Regions from separate parts of the Sporosarcina sp. SG10008 genome, predicted to be linked through region 2. Evidence: riboswitches for the same ligand, from Rfam matches in the RefSeq annotation. Region 2 holds a riboswitch; the other holds the start of a gene.
The links. A riboswitch is a leader RNA that binds a small molecule or an ion and turns the genes downstream of it on or off. The one in region 2 is predicted to bind S-adenosylmethionine.

Region 1 (2,952 bases), 2.1 Mb from region 2:
CGCAACGGCACGGCCGCCTACGATTTCATTAAACTCAACAAAGTCTTGAATGAATGGATGATTAGGGTCAAACGAAATCTTGCCTGTGTTTCGAACGTTATATCGTTCTGTTTCAATACCATCAAATACGTAGCCAGTCTCTGGCACATATCCTTCAATTCCGTTCAAATGCTCCAAGAAGTCTAAATGCCACCACGTACGTCTAAATTCACCGTCTGTTACAAGTTCCAAACCAACTTCAATTTGCTTATCAACAACCCGTTTAATTTCCTTTGTTTCTACTTCTCGTAATTGTTGTGCAGTAACTACGCCTTCTTTGAAGTCTTTGCGCGCTTTATGCAAATTATCTGGTCGTAGTAAACTTCCAACGTGATCCGCTCTGAATGGTGCTTGTGTTAGTGTTGTCGATTGATTTGTCATGGTATATTCCTTCTTTCTGTTTTAGGAGTAAATTACGGTTTTATTAGGTCAGGAGTGCAAATGAGCAAATCCTCTTTTTTTCTTATGGCTATTACGCGAATGAGCGGATTCTCTTGTTTTCTTACGATAGGAACGCAAATGAGCGGGCCCTTTTTCTTTTCTTACGGCAGGATCGCGAATGAGCGTACCGGGAATCCTGATGCTTTTTCCGGCTTCGGAACGATGTTAAAAATGACCGCGCCTTTTGAGGGCACTTTATCTAGGTTTGTTAATAGCTCAATTTGGTAGGTATCTTGTTCAAGAACATAATATTCGCCTAAAAGAGCTTGGTTCTTTTGAAAATCAATGGCTGAATCCGTATCGAAAGTTTCATGACCGACAGCCTTTACTTTTCTTTCATCAAATAAAAACTTCAAAGCAGCAAGGCCCCAACCCGGTATACGGTTATTCCCATCGGCATCTTTATTGCAAAATGCCTCATTATCCGGCCAGCGTTTGCCCCAATCTGTGCGTAATGCCACAAATGTACCTGCCTCAATTTGCCCGTGCTGAGCTTCAAACTTCAGAATATCTTCAACAGTTAATGTAAAATCATGGTTTGCATCAGATTCTTTCGATTTATCGATGACCACCAGCGGTAATACCAATTCTTTCAAACCCAATTCATCCAAGTATCTTGTATCACGAACGAAGTGAATTGGTGCATCAATATGTGTGCCGTACTGTCCCGCAAATTTAAAGCTCTGTGCGAAAAATCCATCATCGTGATCAAATAATGTTGTAAACTCTGCTGCATCAAATGCTGAAAAACGGGGTGAGTCAGGCCCGAAAGTATGTGTTAAATCGACCCATTCTTTCTTTTTTAATAAAGCAATTGCATTGATTAATTCATTTGACACAATAAGTCTCCCTTCATTTTTTGAAGGTAACTTTAGTCTCCAGAAGTAACAAAAGCGAAGGGCGCCCGCTTAGATGCGTCAGGCATAAGATGAAGATGCGTAGCGGCGTTCTTTGCCGCAGAGCAGCTTTAACTTATGACCCAAGCATCTGGCGCCCGGAGCCTAGACGAAACAAAAAACCACTTCTAAATTCCAAGAAGAGGTTTTGGCGAATTCGCTATTTGCTCTTCTCATCTCCAAGCAGTAAGCATTACACTTACGCTTCTGGAATTAGCACAGTACTTTAAAAGTCTGTTGCTGAGGTATCATCGGGCCAGTCCCTACACCTCTCTGGATAAGAAAGTTACGTATTTAGTTGTTAATGAGTACAATACAGTCTTCCGAATAGATTGTCAATACACAAAACATGAATTATTTAGATTATACTCGTTTTTACAATGAAACATTTTATGTGAAAAGTAGAAATGGCATTGAAATGATACGCGACACAATGTAAAAAAACCCATAACTTGCCGTGGGCTTTTTCCATAACAAATTATTTAATGTTTCATCTCACTCCGCAATTTCCGATGTTCACGGCGTGCGGGGCCTGTTTCAAATAGACTCTTTTCAGCCTCTGTTTCCGGATAAATGCCCGGCACAGGAGTAGGCTTGTTATTTTCATCCATGGCAACCATCGTTAGGAAGGATTCGGTTGTTAGTTTTGTTTCGCCTGTAAGCAGGTTCATTGAATGGACCGATACAAATACTTCCATCGATGTACGGCCAGTTGACGTGACAATTGCCTCAAGTTCAAGTACATCTCCTACACGCGCCGACGATACAAAATCGACTGAATCGATTGAAGCAGTTACAACCGCTGTTTTTGAATGTTTCATTGCCGTGATATCAGCGATTTCATCTATATACGCGAGAACTTTTCCGCCGAAAATTGTCTGCAGATGATTGGTATCTGGCGGCAATACTAGCTTCGTCTGGATTGTTCGTGATTGGCCCATTGGTCTTTTTTCTTGCATACGACAAACTCCTTTGTAGTAGAACATATTCAATTTGTGATAAAAGGAAACTTTTCCATCAATCATTCCGTATATATAGTATACACATACTGGGGGAAGATTAATGCTGAAATTTATTGATAAATACTATGAAAAAATCACCTGGTCGATTATATTACTTGGACTTATTTTATTGTTTGTAGCAAATGACTATCTATCACTCGTTTTATTTTTATATCTACTTATAAGAGCTTTAAAATCTAGGGATTCCATCCGTAAGACACTTCGGACAACGCCTCTAAGTACTATGGTTATTTATGCGATAGGTATGATTGTACTTCTTATAGCGCTGGTTTTCATCATGCTTTATTCAGGGGATTTCATAAAGGAGTATAACATTCCAGTTTTCTTGCAATACATTTACATTGCTGTTGTCCTAGTCGGTTCGATGTTTCTCTATACCTGGTTGATGGATTTTTTAATAAAAAAATGGAATAAAAAAAGGGTATCGAAGTGATGTAAAACTTCAAACCCAAAGAGGACACCCCTCATTGGAGTGTCCTCTTAAACTATTTCTGCCAACAACGCGTATACACGCTTCATCTCTTCCTGCATGGTCCACTGATCAACTGCAAGCC
Region 2 (23,639 bases):
GAAATAGCTGTGTATTTCAGTAAATAATTTGTACAAGTTCCCAAATAATTTCGGGATGAATAGGTTCCTGTCATTTAAAAATCCTCTCATGTCATTATAGACACGAGAGGATTTTCATTTTTGCATACTTGTGTTATTTGTCACCTTGACACTTACGTGGTTTGACCATTCTAAGATAGCTTGAAATTTCTTGTTTAATTAAATACTGGCAATGTAACAAGAATCATTAGTGTAAACAGGATAGCTACATAATTCACCGAACACATGAACATCAGATGTGCCCACTTCATATCGTTTTTCGTGAAAAATCCGGCGATAGTCGCAATTAACCACCCAATGTTCATCAACGAGGCAATAATAACAAATACTGTACCAAGTGATCCTAAAAAGAATGGTAATGGCAGTAAGCATGCGACATAGATAACCATTTGCCGCTTTGTAAAATTAAACCCGTGAACGACTGGAAGCATCGCCACTTTTGCCAAACTGTATTCTTCCACTTTCTTCATGGCAATAGCAAACGTATGCGGCATTTGCCAAATGAATAGGATAAGCGTCAGTACGATTGGCACGATATGATAACCAGGTGCAATTGCAGCCCATCCAATTAAAGGTGTCACCGCACCTGATACACTGCCAATGACTGTATTTAGCGTATATCTACGTTTTGACCACATTGTGTACAAAATAACATACGTAAACCATCCAATAAATGCGTAGACAGCCGCTTCAATTGTTGTAAAAGCTAGAAGTACTAAACCTACTACAGATAATATGATTCCTAATCTAAAGACAAACTTAAGTGTAAAGTTTCCAGTAACTGTCGGACGGTTTTTGGTCCGCTCCATCACTGTATCAATATCGACGTCGTACCAGTTATTCAAGATAAGTGCCCCAGCCATAACAAGTGTACTGCCTGAAATCGTCAACAAAAATACATCCCAGTTTGCTAAAAAAGTTCCATTCGTAAAATAGAGTGCTAACCAAAATCCAGTAAGGACAGGTAGCACATTAGAGATTAAGACTATCGCCTTAAATAAAGATTTAAGATCTGCGAATAGCGTTGAAAGATTTTGTTCTTTCGATACAGTTTTTTCATTAACCTTCTCCCAAGAAGGATCCATTACTTTAGTCATCAATTCGTCTCTCCTCAAAAAAGCCAGGTGCTTTTCCAATTTGGTGGATTCCCAATTCGTTCAGTGGCTGGCATACTTAACTCCATTTTACTCTTAGTTTTCAAGTAAGACAAAGGAAAGCTTTGTGACATTTTCAAAACTACGAGAAAAAAGAATTGGAAACATCAATATGATGTTTCCAATTCACTATAATTAGTTACGTTTTATTATTTTCCTTCTATAGACTTCAACTGATCCAATTGAATTAAACCTTCAATATCGCTACTAGGGATATATCCTGCTTCCTTACTGATATCAGCCATTTCCTGAATTACTTCGTCATTGACAGAAGTAGTTACTTTTAGGCGCTTAAATGCGACTTCGAGTTCAGCTTTGTTAATCTCTTTTCCCGTTAGTTCTTTGATGTGTTTAATGACAAGATTTTGACTTTCTTCAGGATTTTGTTCAATAAACTCAACTGCTTTTACATGGGCTGTTAAGTAGGCTTTCATCAACTTGTCATCCTCCAAAAAATTCTTGCTTGCGGCGACAACAGTATTTGGTGATTCTTTCCCCCACGCGAATGATTCCCAGTCCAATAAAAGCTTACCATTTGCCTGTGTTTCCAAAATATAGCCCCAGGGTTCTGGTATTGCAGCTGCATCTAGAGACTTTTGAATAAAGAGCGTTGCTGTATCAGCTGGTGCTGCCGCAAACATTTCGACTGTTCCTCCATTTGCTGTCGGCTTCAGACCCACATCTTTTAGTGCTTTACGCAACATGATATCTTGAGTACCCCCAATTCCAGGTATCGCAACTCTCTTCCTATCCAAATCAGCAAGCTCATTAACGTTACTATCTTCACTAGCAATAAGGACTGCACCACCATTTACAGCGCCTGAAATTATATGATAGTTAGGGTCTCTTACGTAAAAGTTCAGTACAGGACCTGGTCCTACTGTTCCCACATCAATGGATTTAGTAGCCATCGCTTCCATGAACAGTCCGCCGTTACTGACGGTCTTTGTGTTGATTGTAATATCTTCCCCAAACGCTTCAGTGAAATAACCTTCCTCCAGCGCAACGATTGTAGCCATGTGCGTTAAGTTCGGGAAATATCCAATGTTCACGACTTTACTGCCTGGTGCTCCTTGTTCTGCTTTAGCGCATGCAGCACAAATACTCAATATAACTAAGGAAATAAGCGCAAGTACGAAAAATTTACGTTTCATCCTTTTCTCTCCCCATCTGTTTCTATAAATAACCTCTTAACTTATTCCCCATTTATTCTGCACACTGCTCTCCAGTCGAAAAAAACTAGATTATCTACGTTTGTATCGATGCCGCCAATAATGATCATTACCTATTACATGTGTTGATTAACCTAAGCTAACCAGTAAATGATTGCTTACTTTTGTGATAAAACACTAGATACCCTATGTACAGGTGCTTTCGGATCAGTTTGGACTAAACGACTACTGCACCATTAACGAACGCAGTAGGATTATAAACATCATTATGATGTTTATAATCCTACTAAATCAGTAACGCTTTACATTTTATTATTTTGCTTCTATTGACTTCAACTGTTTCAATTGAATTAAACCGTCAATATCATTACTAGTAACATACCCTGCCTCTTTACTAATATCAGCCATCTCCTGAATAACTTCTTCATTGACAGACGTGGTTACTTTCAGGCGCTTAAATGCGGCTGCGAGCTCAGTTTTATCAATCTCTTTTCCTGTTAATTCTTTGATGTGCTTTATAACTAGATCTTGACTTTCTTCAGGATTTTGCTCAATAAACTCTACTGCTTTTACATGTGCTGTTAAATAGGCCTTCACTAATGTTTCATTTCCCAAAAATTTCTTACTTGCTGCAACCACGGTATTTGTCGATTCTTTCCCCCAAGCGAATGATTCCCAATCTAACAACAATTGACCGTTCGCCTGCGTTTCCAAAATGTAGCCCCATGGTTCCTGGGTTGCTGCAGCATCCACAGACTTTTGAATAAAGAGCGTTGCTGTATCAGCTGGTGCTGCAGCAAACATTTCGACTGTGCCACCATTTGACGTCGGCTTCAGACCCACATCTTTTAGTGCTTTACGTAACATTACATCTTGGGTACTTCCTATTACAGGAATCGCAACTTTCTTCCCGTCTAAATCAGCAAGTTCTTTAATATTACTATGTTCACTCGCGACGAGGACGGCTCCCCCGTTTACAGCGCCTGAAATAATATGATAGTTGGGATCTTTTACGTAGAAGTTCAGTAATGGACCGGGTCCTACTGTTCCTACATCAATGGATTTAGTCACCATCGCCTCCATAAACAAGCCGCCGTTACTGACGGTTTTTGTGTTGATTTTAATATCTTCTCCAAATGCTTCAGTGAAATAATCTTTTTCTAGCGCCACAATTGTAGCGATATGCGTTAAATTAGGGAAATAACCAATGTTCACTTCTTTACTGTCTTGTGCTCCTTTTTCTGTCTTTCCACAGCCAGATACAATTGCCAATACAGCTAAAGAAATAAGCCCAAGTAAGAACAAATTACGTTTCATTCCGTTCTCTCCCCTTTTTTATCTATTATCAATTCTTCAACGCCCAGACACTTGGTCTGCACGATTCGGGTCATCAGTGGGGAGGGATTGAACTTCCCCCTCCTTGTTGTGCCATGAATATCACGTATTTAGACTACCATCCTTCAAAGTCATTCCTGCTTATGCCTGTCACGTCGTAGCATGCTGTTTCCGCTTTTCCCTTAACTAATTCCCCATTTTTTCTGCACACTGCGCTCCAATCGTAAAAAGACAAGATTATCCATGATTGTACCGATAACACCAATGATGATCATTACCGAGATAACCAAATCCATTTGTCCGAGTGATCTTCCCATTTCCAAGAGATACCCAAGCCCTCCTCCACCACCAAGAAGTTCCCCTGCCATTAACGCGCGCCAGGAAAATGCCCAGGCGATTCGTAATCCAGATATGAGCTGCGGGACAGATGCTGGCATAATAACTGTTCGCAAAAAGTGAAAACCGCTAGAACCTAATGTTTTAGCTACTTGTTGATAAAGCCTTGGCACATTTTTAAAACCACTTGTCGCATTGATTGTCATTGTCCAAGTCGCTCCGATTGTTACAATAAAAAGAATAGAGAAATCGTTCAAACCGAACCAAATGATTGCAAGTGGGAACCAAACAATACTCGGAATCGATTGCAATGCCGTGACAAGAAATCCAAGTGTGTCTTCCACTAACTCAGAACGCCATATGAGGTAACCTAAAAAAAGACCAAGGATTGTCGCAATTGTAAATCCTATTAATAGACGACTCATGCTAGTAAGGATTGCAGTCATTATTTGACCACTCAAAATACCTGTGTAAAGTGTATGCAATACTTGGCTGAGACTCGGAAACATGAAATCGGGTAAGCTTGATAATCTAGATGTGACTTCCCATATCGCCGCTAGAATCCCGATGAAGAGGGTTCGTCTTAAAAATGTAGTCATCCCCCATTTCCTCCTTTAACACTTTCTCAATTTCACCTTGCAGTGATGCCAATATCTGTTTTTCCAAATGAAAGGTTACATCATTTGGCATAACGCCGTCTTTCATTGTTTTTGAAGAATAAATCTCTTTTATTCTTCCAGGACGTGTTTCAAATACAACAATCTTTTCGGATAAAAGGACAGCTTCCCGAATGTTATGCGTAACGAAAAAGATTGTCACCTTCGTTTTTTGCCAAATTTCCAGAAGTTCATTATGTAACACCATTCTGGTCTGCTCATCCAATGCCGCAAATGGCTCATCCATTAGTAAAATTGCGGGCTCCATAACAAGTGCGCGTGCGATAGCAACACGTTGTTTCATACCTCCGGACAGCTGATGTGGATAGGCGTCGATAAAATTACTTAGATGGACCATTTTCAACATTTCTCTCGCTTTGTCCTCTGCCTCTTTTTTTGGCAGACCCTTTAAACGTAAGCCATACGTGACATTATCAAGAACCGTTAACCATGGAAATAATCCATCCTGTTGGAATACAACGACACGATCTGGTCCGGGATCCGTCACTACTTTTCCAGCAATCCGAATTTCCCCTTGATCAGCCTTTTCAAGACCAGCAATCAGATAGAGCAATGTCGACTTCCCGCAACCGGAAGGACCAACAATTGAAACAAACTGCCCTTTTTCCACGTCTAACGAGATATTATCCAGCACTTTGACATGACCATTTTCTTTGTGGGGAAAGCTTTTCACAATGCCGTCTATTGTTAAATACATTCAAATACCCCTTCCCTAAAATTCCCTACAAGTAAATCTATATAGGTTGAAATAAAGAATTCCTTTTAAGGCCACTTTGTTTAGTTTATATAGGTTTTCATATGTTCAACTAATTTAGTAGCTCTATTTATTATTCACGCACTCCGTAAATTGAAGATTTGGTTTTAAAATCCGAACAAATCGCTCGATAAATAGCGTTCACCGGAATCAGGTGCAATACAGACGACCGTATCATTCGGAGTCAATCGCCTTGCAACGGTCAAAGCCGCATATACGGCAGCGCCTCCCGAAGGGCCAATAAGAATCCCTTCATTCGCGGCTAAAGACCGGACTGTCTCGTAAGCTTCATCGTCTTGTATCATAAATATTTCATCATAGACGTTCGTATTCAAAACGGAAGGAATAAAACCTGGACTTGTTCCAACAAGCTTATGCTTACCAGGCTCTCCGCCCGATAAGACAGGTGATCCGGCGGGCTCAACAACATGAACCGTTATTCTAGCATCAAGTTCTTTAAGTGCTTCTCCGGTACCTGTCACTGTCCCTCCCGTTCCTGATGTACAAACAAAAGCATTAAGCTTTCTTCCAATGGACTTCATCGCTTCACTAATTTCAACAGCCGTTGTTGTCCGATGAATATCCGGATTTGCAGAGTTTTCAAATTGCATGGGGATAAAACTGTTTTCAATTTGTGCAGCTAATTCATTTGCTTTGGCGATTGCACCTGGCATTCTTTCCTCACTTGGAGTTAGAACGACCTCCGCACCATATGCTTTCATTAAATTAATGCGTTCAATCGTTGCATTATCCGGCATGACGAAAATCGCTCCATAACCTCTTGCCGCGGCATTCATTGCCAATCCTATTCCTGTATTGCCTGATGTCGGTTCAATAATCGTTGCCGCCGCAACCAATTCCCCACTTTTTTCTGCTTCGACAATCATATTGTAAGCAGCTCGGTCTTTTACGCTCCCGCTTGGATTAAAATATTCAAGTTTCACATAGACAGCTGCTCCTTCTGAATCTGGCAGTCTATTCAATCTCACAAGCGGAGTATTTCCAATCAATTCAGCTATATTGTTTACGACGCGCATATCTGTCATCCTCCCAGTTACATTTAGGACATGTTTTGATATCCACTTATTAATTCTAGAAAGGCATTTTGCATGTTGTTAGATTGCCTGTACGTGTCATTCGTGATTGCTTTAAGTAATTTCGTTTTTATTGTTTGATCAAAGATAGAATGCTTAACTTTTTCTCTCGACAGCGTTAGAAATTCAAGATAATCGCCATAAGTATCGTCGTAAATTACGGCAAGTTCATCACGAATGCTTTTGGAAAGTGTCGGACTTCCGCCGCCCGTTGCAACACTTATCGTTAGGTCACCCCTTGTCAGCTTTGCAGGGACATGAAAGGTGCTTAACTCCGGATTATCAACGATATTGACCAGTTGATGCTTGCCAGCAGACGATGCAACGAATGTGTTCACGATTTCACTATTTGTGGCTGCAATAACAATCAATGCGGAATCAAGATCAACCGGTTCAAACAATTTATTTTTCCAGGAAATCTTGTTCTCAATAAAGAGTTGTTCTATTTTCGAATGAATCACCGGACTAATCACAGTTATATAAGCACCTGCCTGTAGCAAGCCGGTAATTTTTCTGTAGGCAATCAGACCACCACCAACTACTACTACAGCTTTGCCTTCGATGTTCAACATAATCGGGTAGGATTTCATTGTTTTATCCACCTGCCGCTGTAAAGTTATTCTGGAAAAGACCGTAAAATCAGCGGTCCTACTTAGCTTTTTTATATTATTAGAAAGTATAAGTTTTTCACTTGGAGCATTGTCTAGACTCCAGCGCCTAGACCCTCGAGTCGCTTCAGTCCTTAAGTTAAAGGCAAAGTACGCCTTTATCTTTAGGCCCTCTAGCGCTTTTCGGGTCTACCTAGGCGCTTGCGCTTTTCTTATTGTCTAGACTCCAGCGCCTAGACCCTCGAGTCGCTTCAGTCCTTAAGTTAAAGGCAAAGTACGCCTTTATCTTTAGGCCCTCCAGTGCTTTTCGGGTCTACCTAGGCGCTTGCGCTTTTCTTATTGTCTAGACTCCAGCGCCTAGACCCTCGAGTCGCTTCAGTCCTTAAGTTAAAGGCAAAGTACGCCTTTATCTTTAGGCCCTCCAGCGCTTTTCGGGTCTACCTAGGCGCTTGCGCTTTTCTTATTAATCGTGAAAGTCCAATCCAGATTGGACTGCTTTCACATGTCCTGCACGGATAACAAAATCTCCAAAATGCTCGCCTTCTTGTCTTTCCTTCGCGTATTGGAAAAATAGTGGTCTAAGTAGTGCTAGAATCTCTTCTTCTCCAATGTTTTCCCGGTATAATTTGTTTAGTCGATCTCCAACAAAGCCAGCCCCTAGATACATATTATATTTTCCAGGAGATTTACCGATAAAGGCTATTTCCCCTAAAGAAGGACGAGAACAACCGTTTGGACACCCTGAAATACGTATGATAATCTCTTTTTCACGCAATCCCGCTTCATCCAAAATCAGTTCCATCTTATCCAACAGGGTAGGCAGATAACGTTCAGCTTCAGCCATCGCTAGTCCGCAAGTTGGAAAAGCAACACAAGCCATTGAACTTCGACGTAATGCAGAATGATGCTGTCCATCAGTCAATCCATGCTGTTCAATCAGTTCGACGATCTTTTTCTTATTTTGACTCGAAACATTGCTGATAATCAGGTTTTGGTTTGGGCTAAGGCGGAAATCTCCTGTGTGAATCTTGGCAATTTCGCGCAAGCCAGTCATCAGTGGATAATCATCCAAGTCTTGGATTCGACCATTTTGGATAAAGAGCGTGAAATGCCAAGTGCCATCGCTTCCTTCTATCCAGCCATAACGATCTCCATTATGTTCAAAATGATAATCACGCGCGGTTTCTAGTTCCCAGCCTAATCGCTCATTGAGTTCTTTTACGACCCATTCAAGTCCACGTGTATCAATTGTGTATTTAAAACGTGCATACTTTCGAACAGAACGATTCCCGTAATCACGTTGAATCGTAATGATTTTTTCGGCTACTTCGATAATCTGATCTGTTGTACAAAATCCAATCACCCGTGCTAACTGAGGATAGGTGTCTGTATCTCCATGTGTCATCCCCATGCCGCCTCCGACTGCAATGTTGAATCCTACTAATTTACCTTCTTCTAAAATGGCAATTAGACCAAGATCCTGCGAAAAGACGTCAACATCATTATTAGGAGGAACTGCTACACCAATTTTAAATTTCCGTGGTAAATAGAGCGCACCATATAATGGTTCGATTTCTTCCTCTGTTTCTTGACTGTCGATTACTTTTTCACCATCAAGCCAAATTTCATGATACGCATTGGTCCGTGGCGAAAGATAATCACTTAGTTTCTGAGCCCAACCATAGACCTCGGCATGAATATCCGATTGATAAGGGTTTGGGTTACACATGACATTCCGGTTCACATCCCCACAAGCCGCTAGTGTATCCATCAATGCCGCATTAATTTCCTGAATATTTTCCTTCATATTCCACTTTAAAATCCCATGCATTTGAAATGCTTGTCGGGTAGTCAATTTCAACGTTCCATTACCAAATTTATTGGCAACACCGTCCATTGCTAGCCATTGCGCCGAGGTTGCAACGCCGCCCGGAGCGCGAACACGGACCATGAACTGGTATGCCGGCTCTAATTTTTGACGTTGTCGCTCATTGCGTAAATCCCGATCATCTTGCAGATAACTCCCATGGTGTTTCATCAATCGATTATCGTCGTCAGGTATCCCCGAACTAATCGGATATTCAAGCGTCTCCACAAGCGTTCCTCGTAAATAGTTACTCTCACTCTTAATCCGCTCAACATCACTAGGTGGACCGGGTTGTGGCGGAAGAATTATTTTTTTAGTCATGTAACTAGCTCCTCTCTCACTTGTTTCAATAGACATCACGTTGATAACGTTTCTGCTGTTGCATGTCAGCTAAATAATCAGATGCTTCCTTGGTACTCATGGCACCTTCTTTTTCAATGATTTTTTCCAAAGTAGTATGGACGTCAGCAGCCATATGCTTTTCATCACCGCAGACGTAGAGTACAGCACCCTCTTCTAGCCACTTAAAAATAGCTTGGCTGTTCTCAATCATTCGGTGTTGGACATAGACTTTATCTTTCGTATCACGGGAAAATGCAACATCCATTCTCGTCAATACACCCTCTTTGAGCCATTGTTGCCATTCAACCTGATACAGAAAGTCTGTAACGAAGTGTTGATCACCAAAGAACAACCATGTTTTCCCTTCGGCGCCAATCTCCTCGCGTTCTTCCAAGAATGATCTGAACGGAGCTATTCCAGTACCAGGTCCAATCATAATCAAAGGCGTGTTAGGATCTTCTGGTAATTTAAAGTTCGAGTTACGCTGAACATATACCGGTAAATGATCTCCTGGTTGCGCACGTACAGCACATTCATCTGAACAGACACCAACCCGATCGCGACCATGTGCCTCATAACGAACAGTTCCAATCGTGAGATGAACTTCATCTGGATTTGCTTTTGAACTACTGGCAATTGAATATAAGCGCGCGGGTATTTTACGTAATATTGCGACAAAATTACTTAGAGTGACTTCCCATGGCGCAAAATCCCGTACTAGATCCAATAGATCACGACCATAGAGATAATCCCTGCATTCTTGGTCCTTTGCTGATTCCAAGAGTTCCTTTAATTCATTGTTAGCGGTAAATTGCACTGCTTTTTGTAGTAATGGTTTCGTCAATACAGTGATTTCAAAATTAGAAATCAACGCCTCGCGCAAGGGCTTAAGCTCCCCCTGGTTATTGACCTTCACTGCTTCGCTAGCATTCCAGCCCATCTCTGCAATCAAGGTATCTACTAATTCTGTATCATTTTCTGGAAAAATGCCTAAACTGTCTCCTGGTTCAAACTCAAGGTTCGATCCTTCAAGTGATAACTCAAGATGACGTGTTTCTTTGTTTGACCCACGGCCATTTAAATTCAAATTCTCTAGGATTTCAGCTTTAAATGGATTTGTTCTAGAATACTCCAACTGTTCCGTAACACCCTTGTTGACTGGTTGTTGGACCGTTGTAGAACTGCATCCTTGTTGCTCATTTAATGTGGCTAAAACATTCGTAAACCATTCCGCAGCAGATTCATCATAATCCAAGTCGCAATCCACACGTGGACTAAGCTGTTTTGCACCTAACTTCAGTAATCGTTCATCAAATTGCTTACCTGTCTGACAGAAAAACTCATAAGAACTATCTCCCAAAGACAGGATCGAATAGTGCAGATTATCCAATTGTGGCGCTCTTTTACCATGAAGAAATTCATAGAACGGCAATGCATTATCTGGTGGATCACCTTCACCATGTGTACTTACAATAAGTAGTAAGTTCTCAATTTTCTTAAGCGAATTCGGTTTGAATTCATTCATAGAAGCAAGCGTTACTTGAAACTCTTCTGCTTTTAAATTCTTCGTCAGTTTTTCAGCTAAAGCCTGCCCGTTACCAGTCTGAGATCCATAGAGAATTGTCACTTCTTTTGAGATGACTTCTATTTTTTTTGACGGAGCTTCCAGAACAGCCACGCTGCCTGAAGCGTTTGATTGCGTAGCTAATTGACTCGCACTCAGATAGCCTCCCAACCAGATTTGTTGTGTCTCCGTCAGTATTGGTAAAAGTTGATTTAGGAGTTCTACCTGCTCCTGATTAAAAGGACTGTTTATCACTTGAAGCGCCAAAATTTCCCACCCCGCAAAATTAGTATTTTACATATATATGCTGAGCACGCGAATACTTATATAAACTAAGCTGAGGTATCCTCAAGCGTCATATCGAATTCAAAAGAATTCTTTATTTCAACATACACAGCTATAAAAAGAGCATTATTTTAATCTAATTTTCTCATTTCTCTCTATTTGAACCACAACATTGTCTTGAATAACCAATGTGATAGAGCCATAATTCATCGTGCTCAGCATCTTTTTAACATTTTCAATAGTAAGTTCAAGATTTTGTTCCCGTTTCTCCATAGTCCCTTTCATCCTCTCAGACAAAATATCTTCATTTAAATAAGCTGACTGATTTGCTCTTTTTCAAGTAACTCATTCACCCGTTCTACAAGTACATCCTGGACATATTTGTGATAACCAAGATTTTCACAAAGAATAAGCTGCTGGTCATTAGGAGACTGTGTCACAATCTTTTTCTCAATGCCATTCATTAAAATACCTGTAAATAATAAGTACGGAATAATGAAAACTTGCTTTTGAGGTGCTTCCTGTAGTTGCAGTAATGCTTCATCGAAATGAGGATCTGCTCCGTAAAGAAAACAAACAGTTACTTTATTAAAGGCGTACTTGTCAGCAAGAAGCTGTGCAATTTCGTTTAAATCATGCTTAACTGTGGGATCACTACTCCCCCTGCCTACGATTAACACTTGAGCATCTTCTGCAATCGCTACTTTTTGTTCAACAACTCGGTCATATAAACTATCAACAATCTTCGGATGAATGCCAAATGCTTTTCCGTATGTAAATTCGATATCGGGATACATGATTTTTCCCACTTCGATTTCAAATGGAATATCTTCATTTGCATGCGCTGCGGTTAATAAAAGTATAGGTACAATGGCAATTTTAGTAGCTCCGCGTTCCACGCATTTCGTAATCCCTTCATCCACGCTTGGTGCCGCTAGTTCTAAAAAACAAATCTCTTGAATCGGAACATCGATCATTGCTTGACTGCTCTTAATAAACTGAATGGCTTCTTCGACACCTGCTTTAATTCGGCTACCGTGGCCCACATATAAAACTGCCTGCATGCTAATCCCTCCTCGTATCAAGTACGCCTCGGCGTACTAAGGTAACCTTTCTTTATTATTAAGCGGGGATTCTCACCCCTGCTGAAAGAAGTTAAACTGCTAGTATGCAGATACTTCTTTAATACTATTTTGGTTCAACTCTGTTTGTTCAAACCATTGAATCTTCTCTCGCAATTTCACAACTTCGCCGACAATGATCATACTTGGGTTTTTAATTTCAGAATCTCTCGCAATCTCTACAATGGTCGATAGTGTACCTGTAATCGTATACTGCGCTTCTGTCGTCCCCCAATGAACAAGTGCAACTGGCGTGTTTTCAGGTCGGCCATGCTTAGTCAGTTGCTCACAAATATAAGGTAAGTTTCCGACACCCATATAAATCGCTAATGTATCAATACCAACTGCAAGACTTTCCCAATGAATGGAATCGCTTTTTCCAGCACGCATATGGCCAGTTACAATCGCAAAACTAGAACTTAAATCACGATGCGTGACTGGGATTCCCGCATAAGCAGGAGCCGCAATTCCAGCAGTAATTCCTGGAACCACCTCAAAAGGGATTCCGTTGTCTGCAAGAACTTCTGCCTCTTCAGCACCTCTGCCAAAAACGAATGGATCTCCACCTTTTAAGCGTGTGACGATTTTTCCCTGCTTCGCATATTTCACTAAAAAGTGGTTAATCGTCTCCTGAATCATTGCATGGTAATTTGGGAGTTTTCCGCAATAAATTAAGTCCGCTCCCGGTTTTGCATAGGAGAGCAGCTCTTTATTAATTAAACGATCATACAAGATGACATCCGCTTGTTGAATACATTTCATCCCTTTAACGGTGATTAAATCAACATCTCCAGGTCCAGCTCCAACTATAAATACTTTTCCCATTCTCATCTCTCCTCTCACCGCTCAGTTCTACAATAAAATCATCGTTATGAATGAATCTCTTCTTTTTGCATTCCTGCAATTAATACTTCGATCACTTCCGGTCGGCTAAATGTCGATGGCAGTTGTTCTCCCTTACGAAGCATTTCTCTCACTTTTGTTCCCGACAAGATCACATGGTGACTGGCATCATGCGGACATGTTTTTGGTGTTGCCATGTTACCGCACTTATTGCAGTAAAAGCTATGTTCGAAAAATAATAACGTAATCCCAAGTTCTCCAAGCGTAAAGTTGCTAAAGATTTTCTGAGCATCATACGTACCGTAATAATTACCAACACCCGCATGATCACGACCGACGATAAAGTGTGTACAACCAAAATTCTTTCGAACCATCGCATGAAAAACGGCTTCTCTTGGTCCGGCATAGCGCATTGCCGCTGTAAACACACCTAAAAACACATGCTCTTTCGCATAATATTTTTCTAGTAAGACTTCATAGCTTTCCAGGCGCACATCTGCTGGAATATCATCTGATTTCGTTTCACCTACAAGGGGATTCAAAAATAATCCATCTACAATTTCCAATGCAGTCTTTTGAATATATTCATGTGCCCTATGAACTGGGTTTCTCGTTTGGAAACCGACGACTGTTTCCCAGCCTAGCTCTTGGAATTTCCCTCTTGTTTCAATCGGGTCATATAGGTACTCCGAAAACTCATTCAGCGGCCTTCGCTGAATCAGTGTGATGGTTCCACCCAGGTAGACATTAGGGCGCTCAAACAACTTCTTGACGCCTGGGTGCTCACGGTCTGTCGTTTGATAGACTAGTTTAGCTTCTTTTTCCTTATCTGGTGTGAAAATATCCGATACTTCGAGAACACCATAGACAACTCCATCTCTCACCAATTTCACAAATTTCCCAACAGCGATACCTTGTGCGTTCACCTCTGTCGTTGGCAATGTAATCGGAATTGTCCAAGGTACTCCAGTAGATAATCTCATTGTTGTAACAACAGAATTGTAGTCTACTTCTGTAAGAAATCCACTTAAAGGGCTATAAGCACCCGTACCAATCAAATCCAAGTCACTACTAGCAATTTCGTCTAATTCAACTGTTTCAGTTATTCCTTCGTATTGAAAACCAGGATTCCAGCGATTAATTAATGTACCACCATGCGGTTGACTCAAACTCATTTAAATTCCCCCATTTTCGTTAGCATTATGCAAGCCACACTCTGTCTTCGCCTGATTTGCCCAGCGCCCTGACCTCGACCCCGTCGTTGTATCCCCTTTGAATGTGCAGTGTGAACAACCGATACTGGGATAGCCTTGGTCATGGAGTGGATTATAAGGCAAATTATGTTTTTTTACATAATCCCAAATATCAATCCACGTCCAATGAATCAGCGGGCAAATTTTAACCGATTGAAAGGTTTCATCTTTGTTCACAAAGTTTGTCTGACTTCTTGATGGTGATTGTTCACGCCTAAGTCCTGATAACCAAGCGGTCGTACCGCTCATTGCTTCACGGAGTGGAATTACTTTCCTCATATGACAACAACGATCCGGCTGTCTTTCCCATAGTCGATCGCCATACTTGTCAGCTTGTTCCTCAACCGTTAAGCCGGGAGTCTTCATTTCAATTACAAGCTTTGGATAACGTTTCTTTACTTCATCGATTAAGGTATGCGTTTCTTGAAAATGAAATCCGGTTTCGAGAAAGACCACTTTAGCAGTTGGTTTTATTTGCGAGATTAAATCTATCATTACTATACCTTCAACCCCAAAACTACACGCATATACAAGTTCATCGTCGTATTCTCCGTAAGCCCATCGCAAGACGTTTAACGCACCTTTTGACTCGTCATCGATTGGAAAAACTTCACTAGTCTCAGCCCAAGATTTGTACGTCAACTTCGCCATACTAATCCCCCCTCTAAACTCAATAACTCTATTACATTATCTTTTTTTAAAAAAGGCGACTTTAATCTACTATTGATTAAAGTCGCCTCTAATTTTTTAGTCAGCGAATTGTTCGTATGTTCACGATTGTCCATTAGCTTCTTGATTTCCAGTCGGCATGTGATTAGCGTTTATACTAACTTTATTAATCCTATGTGTCAAGTAGGTTTAAATACATTCTATTCCTAAAACCCCAATATGTTACGCATTTAGTAATTTTTTTAGATATAGTTATTTTCTTTTAAATAAGAAACGATGGCTTTGACAGACTCTACAATATTTAATTGATTGGTATCAATGATTATTTCCGGGTTAACAGGTTCTTCATAAGGAGCATCAATTCCTGTAAAACCTTTAATTTCACCCAATCTTGCTTTCTTATAAAGCCCCTTCGGATCCCGTTCTTCACAAGTTTCTAAACTTGCCTTAACGTATATTTCGATAAACTCATCGGATTTGACAATTTCTCGCACCTGATCTCGATCTTCCTGATAAGGCGATATGAATGCTGTCAATGTGAATAAGCCAGCGTCGACCATTAGTTTTGAAACTTCACCGATTCTGCGAATATTTTCCGTCCGATCATTTGGACTAAACCCTAGATTCTTATTTAAACCGTGCCGGACATTATCTCCATCCAGTCGATAAGTATGAATGCCTTTCGCGTGTAACTTTGTTTCTAGCGCTACTGAAACTGTTGATTTCCCTGACCCTGATAGCCCAGTGAACCAAAGAATAGCACTCTTATGGCCCTTTAGTTCTTGACGTTTTTTTTTTGTTACCTCTGATTCATGCCAAACGATATTTGTAGACTCTGTCATTGTTTGCCCCCCTAAATCATTTGTTTCAGTTTAATTTTTATATACAAAAAAGACACCTTTTTCCGATTCAAATAATCGATTAGAAAGTTGCCTTTAGTTGTCTAATTAGCATGTATGAAATTGTTAAAATGATAAATGACTTACAACCTTTACAGTAAAGAAATAAAAAAACCACTTCTAAATAGAGCAAGAAGAGGTTAATAGAATCGAACACATATTACTCCTCTTATCTGCTAAACTTTCGTTTACTGGAATTGGCACAGTACTAAACAGTCTGTTGCCGAGGTTTCATCGGGCCAGTCCCTCAACCTCTCTAGATAAGATATAAACTATTAAGTTGAGACCAATACTACATTATCGAAAATTCAAAGTCAATGACTTATCAGAATTTATTTTCAATCATATCAGTTTAGTTGGAATTAAAGGCGATCTTCTTGCACATATAATAGGCACTTTAAACTACTTTTCAGTGCGCTAGGAAACATGTTAGTTAACTCTCACTTAACCTTTCGTTGTTCTCATCGGTTTTCTCTATTTCCTTTTCATAATTATTTTTCCAATTAACAAGAAAGATTCCTGCAAATATTAGTAATCCACCAAAAAGGATAGACCAGGTTAGTCTTTCATGGAGTAAAAACCATCCTGTGAGTACACCGAAGAATGGCGCTAAAAAAAGGAATGCACTAGTTCGTTCTTGATTACCTCTTTGGAGAAGATAAAACCAAATAGAAAACTGAATAATTGAGGCTGCAATGGTAAGCCATAACAAAATCAGGATAGATTGAGTAGTCATTTTAAAGAAAGTCTCTTCCAGTAGTAAGCTTCCCAGAAAGAGAATTAATCCACCAAAAAGCATTTGATAGGCTGTCATTACATACGTATCAAATTTGAAACCATGTATTTTTATCAATAGCGTAGCAATCGCCCATGAAACAGCCGACAAAAGCCCTAATATGGTACCGACTTTAAAGTCAAGATGTGAACCTAACGTGAGAAAAACCCCGATAAAACCTAACAGTACACCTATCCATTGCTGAATATGGTAACGCGATTTTAAAAAAAGCGTCCCAAAAACGACAACGAGTAAAGGATTCATAAACGTTAGGATAGACGTCTCTCCAGAAGTGATTGTACGCAGTGCCATAAATATACAGCCCATCACAAAAGCTGTTTGGAAAAGTCCAATTAGAACAATCCACACCCAGTCGATTGCTTTTACTGGATGTGGCTTGTTTAAGATTTTAACGATAGTTGCCATAATAATCCCTGCAAGCGTAAAACGCAGAGCGACTAATAGGAGTGGAGATGAATAGGCTAACCCTAACTTCCCTATTGTAAAAGAAGAACCCATTAGTCCAGTCGTCAAAATCACTAACAAGCAAAAACTGATTCGATTCATCCGATCCCCACCCCATTATTACTATAAAACGTTTAAAAGAAAATGCTGATCAATTGATTTCACTTTAAGTTTTCAAAGAATACACGGATAACGTCGGCTCCGCCTAAGAAGGTCCCCAACGTTCCTCCCAAGTTAGTCAAAACGATTACCAACAAGACCCGTGTCACCTTATTTGCCCAAAAACCTTTAATCGTAAAAACATCTGCAGAAAGCGTTTCAAAGTCACCAACACTTGGGCGGCGAAAAAATGCTTGAACAATTCCTGAAACCCAACCGGCCGCTATCAGTGGATGCAAGGTAGTAATAGGGGCTGATACAAAGGCCGCTAAAATGGCCAGCGGGTGTCCAAGAGCCACCGCAGCACCAATAGCTGACAGGCTACCTGTCCATAAGACCCAGCTTAACGCTTGATCGAAACCGGCAGATGGATTTGCGATAAAGGTGTAGGCGATAATTGATAATAGAAGAATCGGAATTGCCCATCCGCTAATTTTTGGGATTTTTGATTTTGGTGGTGTTTGCGCTAATGCGACTAAATCATGGTCATTATAGATTTCTTTTGTAATCCCTGGAACATGTGCTGCACCAATGACTGCAACGACCTTTTTACCTGGTGCATCTTTGATTTTCTGTGCTAAATACTGGTCTCTCTCATCGATTAAGGGCGTCTTTAACCTTGGAAATGATTCCGTAAAGTCAGTTAGAACGGCATTTAGCGTGTCCTTTGATTTCATTTTCTCCAATTCTTCTTCAGAAATCGTCTCTTTGCTGAAGATACTATAAAAAACCGACATCAGAAGCTGACTTTTCCCCTTAAGTCCAATATTCCCCCAAATTCGGGAAAAAGTAATTTGGATATTACGGTCAGCCAGCACCAAATTTGCACCGACTTCTTTTGCTGATTCAATCCCCTGAATCATTTCCTGTCCAGGTTTAATATCAAATTGCTTTGCCAAACGATTTTGAAAGGAGGATATTGCCAGATTCATTAAGAGCAATGTAGCTTTCTTCTCTTTAATCACCTTGAAAATATCCGTTTCTTTCCACTTATTACTATCCATTATAGATTGAAACCTTTGTTCATCCAATTCAATGCATACTGAATCGGGTCTTTCCTTGTCGATTACCTCTTTTACTTGTTCTGCACTTTGCTTGGAAACATGGGCAGTTCCAATAAGTATTAGTTCTCTACCGTCTAATTCTATTCTCGTAATGTTAGTTTCTTGCATTGACAAACTTCCTTTATGAACTTATTTCTTCTGAGCAACCTTAAGCCAAGGTTTACTAAAAAGACGGTCTAGTTATTATAATGAATCAGTTTGAATGAAATTTCAATTATCTTTCATTATTAATATAATGAAAGTCACCCTCATGGATAATGACTATTAAATATGATACGTAAAGACCTCGGGCAATACCCTTTTTAAAAATTTCTGTGTTCGTTCTTCCTTTGGATTTACAAAGATTTCATGGGGTGCTCCTTCCTCTACTACGACTCCCCCATCCATAAATATTACTTTGTTAGCTACATCCTTCGCAAAACCCATTTCATGTGTGACAACTAACATAGTTGTTCCTTCTTTCGCGATATTCTTCATAACTGTCAAAACTTCCCCGACTAATTCTGGATCCAATGCAGAAGTTGGTTCGTCAAATAAAATAATGTCTGGATTCAAAGCAACTGCTCTTGCAATGCCTACCCTTTGCTGCTGCCCTCCCGATAATTCACTGGGATATGCATTGTATTTATCCGATAGCCCCACTTTATCCAACGCTTTTTTCCCTATCTCAACCGCTTCTGCTGTCGGGATTTTTCTTCCGATAATAAGTCCTTCTGTAACGTTTTCTAAAGCTGTTTTATTATTGAACAAATTATTGTTTTGAAATACAAAAGCGATTTTCTGTCTAATCTGATGGATTTGTTTTTTGGATGCTGTTTTTAAATTCACGTCTATATCCCCAAAAATAGCACGGCCTTGATCCGCTTTTTCTAAAAAATTGATACATCTCAGTAATGTTGTCTTACCTGATCCACTTGGCCCCAGTATAACAACAACATCGCCTTTATCTATTGTTACGTCAACACCTTTTAAGATTTCAGTTTTACCGAATGACTTATGGATATCTCTAATTTCTAACATGCTTCGGATCCCTCCTTTTCATACTTAAACGACTGACGGTTTATATTTACTCAAACGTTTTTCATATAGTTTAAATGCGAATTCGACTGCACTGCATAACAGTAAATAGACAAGAAAGATATCGATATAGGCCTCAACATAATTGTAGCCTACGTTCGCTGCCACTTTTGCTTTCAGCGTAATTTCTTGTAATGACATTGCATACCCGAGAGATGTCGCTTTGATTAAGTTGACTGTCGCTGTACAGATATTCGGCATTGCAACGACCAATGCCTGTGGGATAATAATTCTTCTGTATGCTTGCACATTCGTTAGCCCCACTGATTGGGCAGCTTCCAACTGCCCCTTGTTCACCGTGCCTAGTGCAGAGCGAAAAACTTCAATCAGGACCGCTGTAGTGTTAAAAGTGAAGACAATGAATGCGTACCAAATTGGATTCACATCATACACATTCATCCCAATATTAAACTTTGTAAATAGTGAACTTAGCAATAAGGGGACACTACTATAGACGATGAAAATCTGAATGATAATTGGGGTTCCTCTGACAAAAGAAACGTATACTTGTGCAAAACGATGTAACACGGGAATTCGATTGATTCTTGTTAGTGCCAGTAAAAATCCTAACGGCAACGCAAAGAGCAAAGCTACAATTGTAATGAATAGCGCTATAGGAACACCTGATAATGCGATAAAAAATGTATCTACTAAAAACTTGTAATTTAATCCTTCAGACACTTTCTCACCCCCTTATGCAGTTTTCAATCCTTGTTTCCCCTTACTAAATACTTTCTCTAATTTTAAGAAGAACTGTTCAATTGCTATTGAAAGTATCCAGTAAATAATTGCTAATGCAAGAAATATTTCTAATGCATGTGCGTTATAGTTGCCCGCAATAATAAGATTTGCTTTTCCGACAACATCTATCAACCCGATTGTATAAGCTAACGATCCTTCTTGAAGTACTGCCAGCAAGCTGTTTCCAAAGTTCGGTAATGCGACTACAAAAGCTTGGGGAAATACGATTCGTCTATAAGCCTGTGAATTGCTTAGCCCAACACTTACTGCGGCCTCAAATTGTCCCTTGTCAATTGATTGAAAAGCTGAGCGCATGACCTCGGACATAGCCGCCGCAAATTGAAGTGTAAAAGTGATAATGACAAATACAGCTGTGTGTATATTGTTCAAATTCAGACCGACACGATCACCGATTGCAGGAAGTCCATAATATACTAAAAAAAGGAGTACGATAGAGGGTGTACACCTTAATATCGTTGTATAACCATTAGCTACCTTCCTTGCAAATTTACTTTTCCCTATTTTCGCCGCCGTTAAGATAAAGCCCAGGAACGTACCGAACAGGACGGAAAGACCTGCAACCAAAAATGTCATTTTTAAAAAAGGAATTAGTAGTGGGATGGACTCCCATATATATGATGCGTCAAAATACTTCTCCATGTATCCACCCCGCTTTCATTTTCAAATTGTAACCATTTGATTGACAAAGGCTGTTGAGCATATCGCACACCCAACAGCCTTTATATCTTTAGCGTTATCTCTCTACAGCATCCAACACTTCAAACAAATCTCTGCCGTAAAACGATGTGCTTAATTCACTTATCTTCTTTTCTTCTTTCAATTGTTTAACTGCTTGATCATAGGCATCCGCAAATTCCTGTTCTTTCTTATTGAATAAAGGCCATGTTTTTATGACTGCAAATTCATTGTAAACAACCTCGTCTGCCAGATTATGATACGGGCCATCTTCAGCAGTCACTTGCTTTTCAAAAGGACCCTCAATGATAACACCACCATCTACGCGACCTTCATTCACCCACTGAACAACGTCAACTGTGAAAGCATCTCCAGCTTTCAACTGCACTTTATTACCCGGATTTTCTTTGTTATATTCATCAATTACAGTGTATTGAGCATTATTAGCTGCAATAGGTGCCAACGAAAAGCCGGCAGAAGCGAAGTCTGATAGGGATTTGATATGTTCATTCTCTTTCTTAAGCACAAGACCCGCACTGCTTAAGCCGATAAATTCTTTCGGGAAGATAAATTTTTCTGTTCTTTCCTGTGTCCAAAATGCATTTTTAACCCCTACCTGGTATTTCCCTTGTTCGACACCCACAAGTAGGTCATCGCTTGTCGTTCCAACGTACTCAAATTCGTATTGTGGAAGTAATTCATCAACTAGTTTCATCACTTCAACATCATATCCAGTTGCATTTCCTTTTTCATCCAACCAGGACATTGGTTTTGAAGCTTGATCATAGGCGATTTTTACTTTTTGTATGTCTGAATCATTACCATCGGCCGCTTTACTTGAGTTACATCCAGCTAAAATAGTAGTTAATGCTAAACCAATTGCCGCAAGTTGAAACACACTTCTTCTTCTCATCATGAAATCCCCTTTTTCGCTTCAATCCAATATGCTTACATTTGGATAGCGTTTTTTATTGTATCTTGTTCAATTGCAGTCAGTGCCAATTTCTTAATTGTCATATCGTCCATAGGAGGATTGTGCAAACCTGCCCTGACATCCCGATAATAGCGCTGTAATGGATTCGTCCGTTGAAGACTTTTTGCACCTACAATTCTCATTGCTTTATCGACAATCGTAATGGCTGAATTCGTAATGGTGTGCTTGACAACAGCGACCTCATTTGTCAGATAGCCTCTTCGTGATTCATCATCATAGGCCTCCGCCACACTATAAATCAGATGCCTTGCCTGGGTTAATTCCAAATCAATTTCTCCTAGTAATTGTTGAACATTTGGCAATTGACTAATTGGTCCATTCAGGCTGTTAGGTGAATAATTATTTGCAAAATGCACAGCATAATCACGTGCTGCCTGTGCAATTCCTAGATAACATGCTGGGATGTGAAGAAGCCAACCACTAAACGGAGCGCCACTTGGCTTGTCAGGAAGTTCAACAAGTTTTGACTCTTCGACTTTGACATTATCGAGAACGAGATCGTGACTTCCAGTTCCTCTCATTGAAATGACGTCCCATGTATGATCAATTGTTAGTCCTTCTAAATCTTTGTGAAGCAGGAAGAATCCTACTTGTTGTTGTTCTTCAATCCACGCAGATGTTAGAAAATATGTTAATACTGGAGAAGCCGTTGTAAATGTTTTACGTCCCGATAATACCCATGAACCATCTTGTTTTACCGCATTTGTACCAGGACGTCCTCCCCGAGTTGGACTCCCTGTTTGTGCTTCACTCACAGAGCGGTTCACTAAAGCTCCATTCAGAACTTCCTTGGCAAAGAATTCAAGATTTTTATCATTCCATAACCCTTTTCCGAAAAGTTCTCCGACAACTCCGAGATTCCATCCGATGGAAAGTGCTGTATTTCCATCAAAACTCGCTAATGTTTCTTGAAGGAGTACCATATCGTACACCTTTAACCCTTCTCCGCCGTAAGCTGTTGGAATTGTACTACTCGTATAACCCATTTGGATTAACTCTTGAATGTTTTCCGTAGGGAAGATGGCTAACTCATCAGTTTGTGCTGACGTATTTTTGAAATTCATTTCTTTCTTATACAACTTCTCTAACCAAGTCTTTTGACGTTCTGTTTTGACAAATATGCTATTCACCATTTCTCCCCCTAATGTCTTCTAATGAAGCTAAGCTATCTTTTAATTAGTAGTTTATATTATGCTAATCATTCCGATAGGTTTCATCGGAATTTAACTAATAGTAAGCTACGAATAATTACTCTGTCAAGATAATTCGCTTTTTTATGAATTTACGATAAAAAATACCCCTTTCTAAATCGAAAGAGGTATTAGCTATTATATGGTTAAAAGATTACTTAACTAACAGCCTCATACACGATGCCAATTTAATCAGAAATACAGACATCTGTAATTAAATAATAGCCATTTTCATTGATTATAATATGATATTCTTTATTGCGCACTAACGGGCAGTAAGACCCCCCACTATGATTGATGATTAACTTCATTGCGCTCCTATTATTTCAGATTAAATGAAAGGCGAAAAGGTGTTTTCAACATATATGCATCAAGCGTTAATTTGTAATTTTTATAGACATAAAAACTACTTACAAGACTTTATGCCATAGAAGGAGGCGCTGCAATTATTCTACTTTTGACAAAA

Region 1: another riboswitch for S-adenosylmethionine. It lies ahead of ACGLYD_RS19725 (cyclase family protein); the one in region 2 lies ahead of cysC (adenylyl-sulfate kinase).

What each region holds. Positions count from the first base shown of each region.
Region 1 is NZ_CP172607.1:4,197,186-4,200,137, reverse strand. Features, by position in the region: gene ACGLYD_RS19730 (5-methyltetrahydropteroyltriglutamate--homocysteine S-methyltransferase) at 1-420, opposite strand, end outside; gene ACGLYD_RS19725 (cyclase family protein) at 582-1,319, opposite strand; SAM riboswitch class I at 1,547-1,660, opposite strand; gene ACGLYD_RS19720 (acyl-CoA thioesterase) at 1,859-2,335, opposite strand; gene ACGLYD_RS19715 (hypothetical protein) at 2,439-2,831, shown strand; gene ACGLYD_RS19710 (urease accessory protein UreD) at 2,879-2,952, opposite strand, start outside.
Region 2 is NZ_CP172607.1:1,555,605-1,579,243, reverse strand. Features, by position in the region: gene ACGLYD_RS07510 (hypothetical protein) at 1-27, shown strand, start outside; gene cyoE (heme o synthase) at 195-1,136, opposite strand; gene ACGLYD_RS07500 (aliphatic sulfonate ABC transporter substrate-binding protein) at 1,343-2,347, opposite strand; gene ACGLYD_RS07495 (ABC transporter substrate-binding protein) at 2,678-3,682, opposite strand; gene ACGLYD_RS07490 (ABC transporter permease) at 3,883-4,635, opposite strand; gene ACGLYD_RS07485 (ABC transporter ATP-binding protein) at 4,568-5,410, opposite strand; gene cysK (cysteine synthase A) at 5,575-6,504, opposite strand; gene ACGLYD_RS07475 (bifunctional precorrin-2 dehydrogenase/sirohydrochlorin ferrochelatase) at 6,528-7,151, opposite strand; gene cysI (assimilatory sulfite reductase (NADPH) hemoprotein subunit) at 7,633-9,357, opposite strand; gene ACGLYD_RS07465 (assimilatory sulfite reductase (NADPH) flavoprotein subunit) at 9,383-11,209, opposite strand; gene ACGLYD_RS07460 (YezD family protein) at 11,354-11,500, opposite strand; gene ACGLYD_RS07455 (sirohydrochlorin chelatase) at 11,536-12,291, opposite strand; gene cobA (uroporphyrinogen-III C-methyltransferase) at 12,391-13,173, opposite strand; gene sat (sulfate adenylyltransferase) at 13,218-14,366, opposite strand; gene ACGLYD_RS07440 (phosphoadenylyl-sulfate reductase) at 14,367-15,095, opposite strand; gene cysC (adenylyl-sulfate kinase) at 15,356-15,955, opposite strand; SAM riboswitch class I at 16,179-16,279, opposite strand; gene ACGLYD_RS07430 (DMT family transporter) at 16,446-17,354, opposite strand; gene ACGLYD_RS07425 (TraB/GumN family protein) at 17,414-18,583, opposite strand; gene ACGLYD_RS07420 (amino acid ABC transporter ATP-binding protein) at 18,740-19,495, opposite strand; gene ACGLYD_RS07415 (amino acid ABC transporter permease) at 19,520-20,233, opposite strand; gene ACGLYD_RS07410 (amino acid ABC transporter permease) at 20,246-20,953, opposite strand; gene ACGLYD_RS07405 (transporter substrate-binding domain-containing protein) at 21,048-21,905, opposite strand; gene ACGLYD_RS07400 (acyl-CoA dehydrogenase family protein) at 21,938-23,113, opposite strand; gene ACGLYD_RS07395 (amino acid ABC transporter ATP-binding protein) at 23,620-23,639, opposite strand, start outside.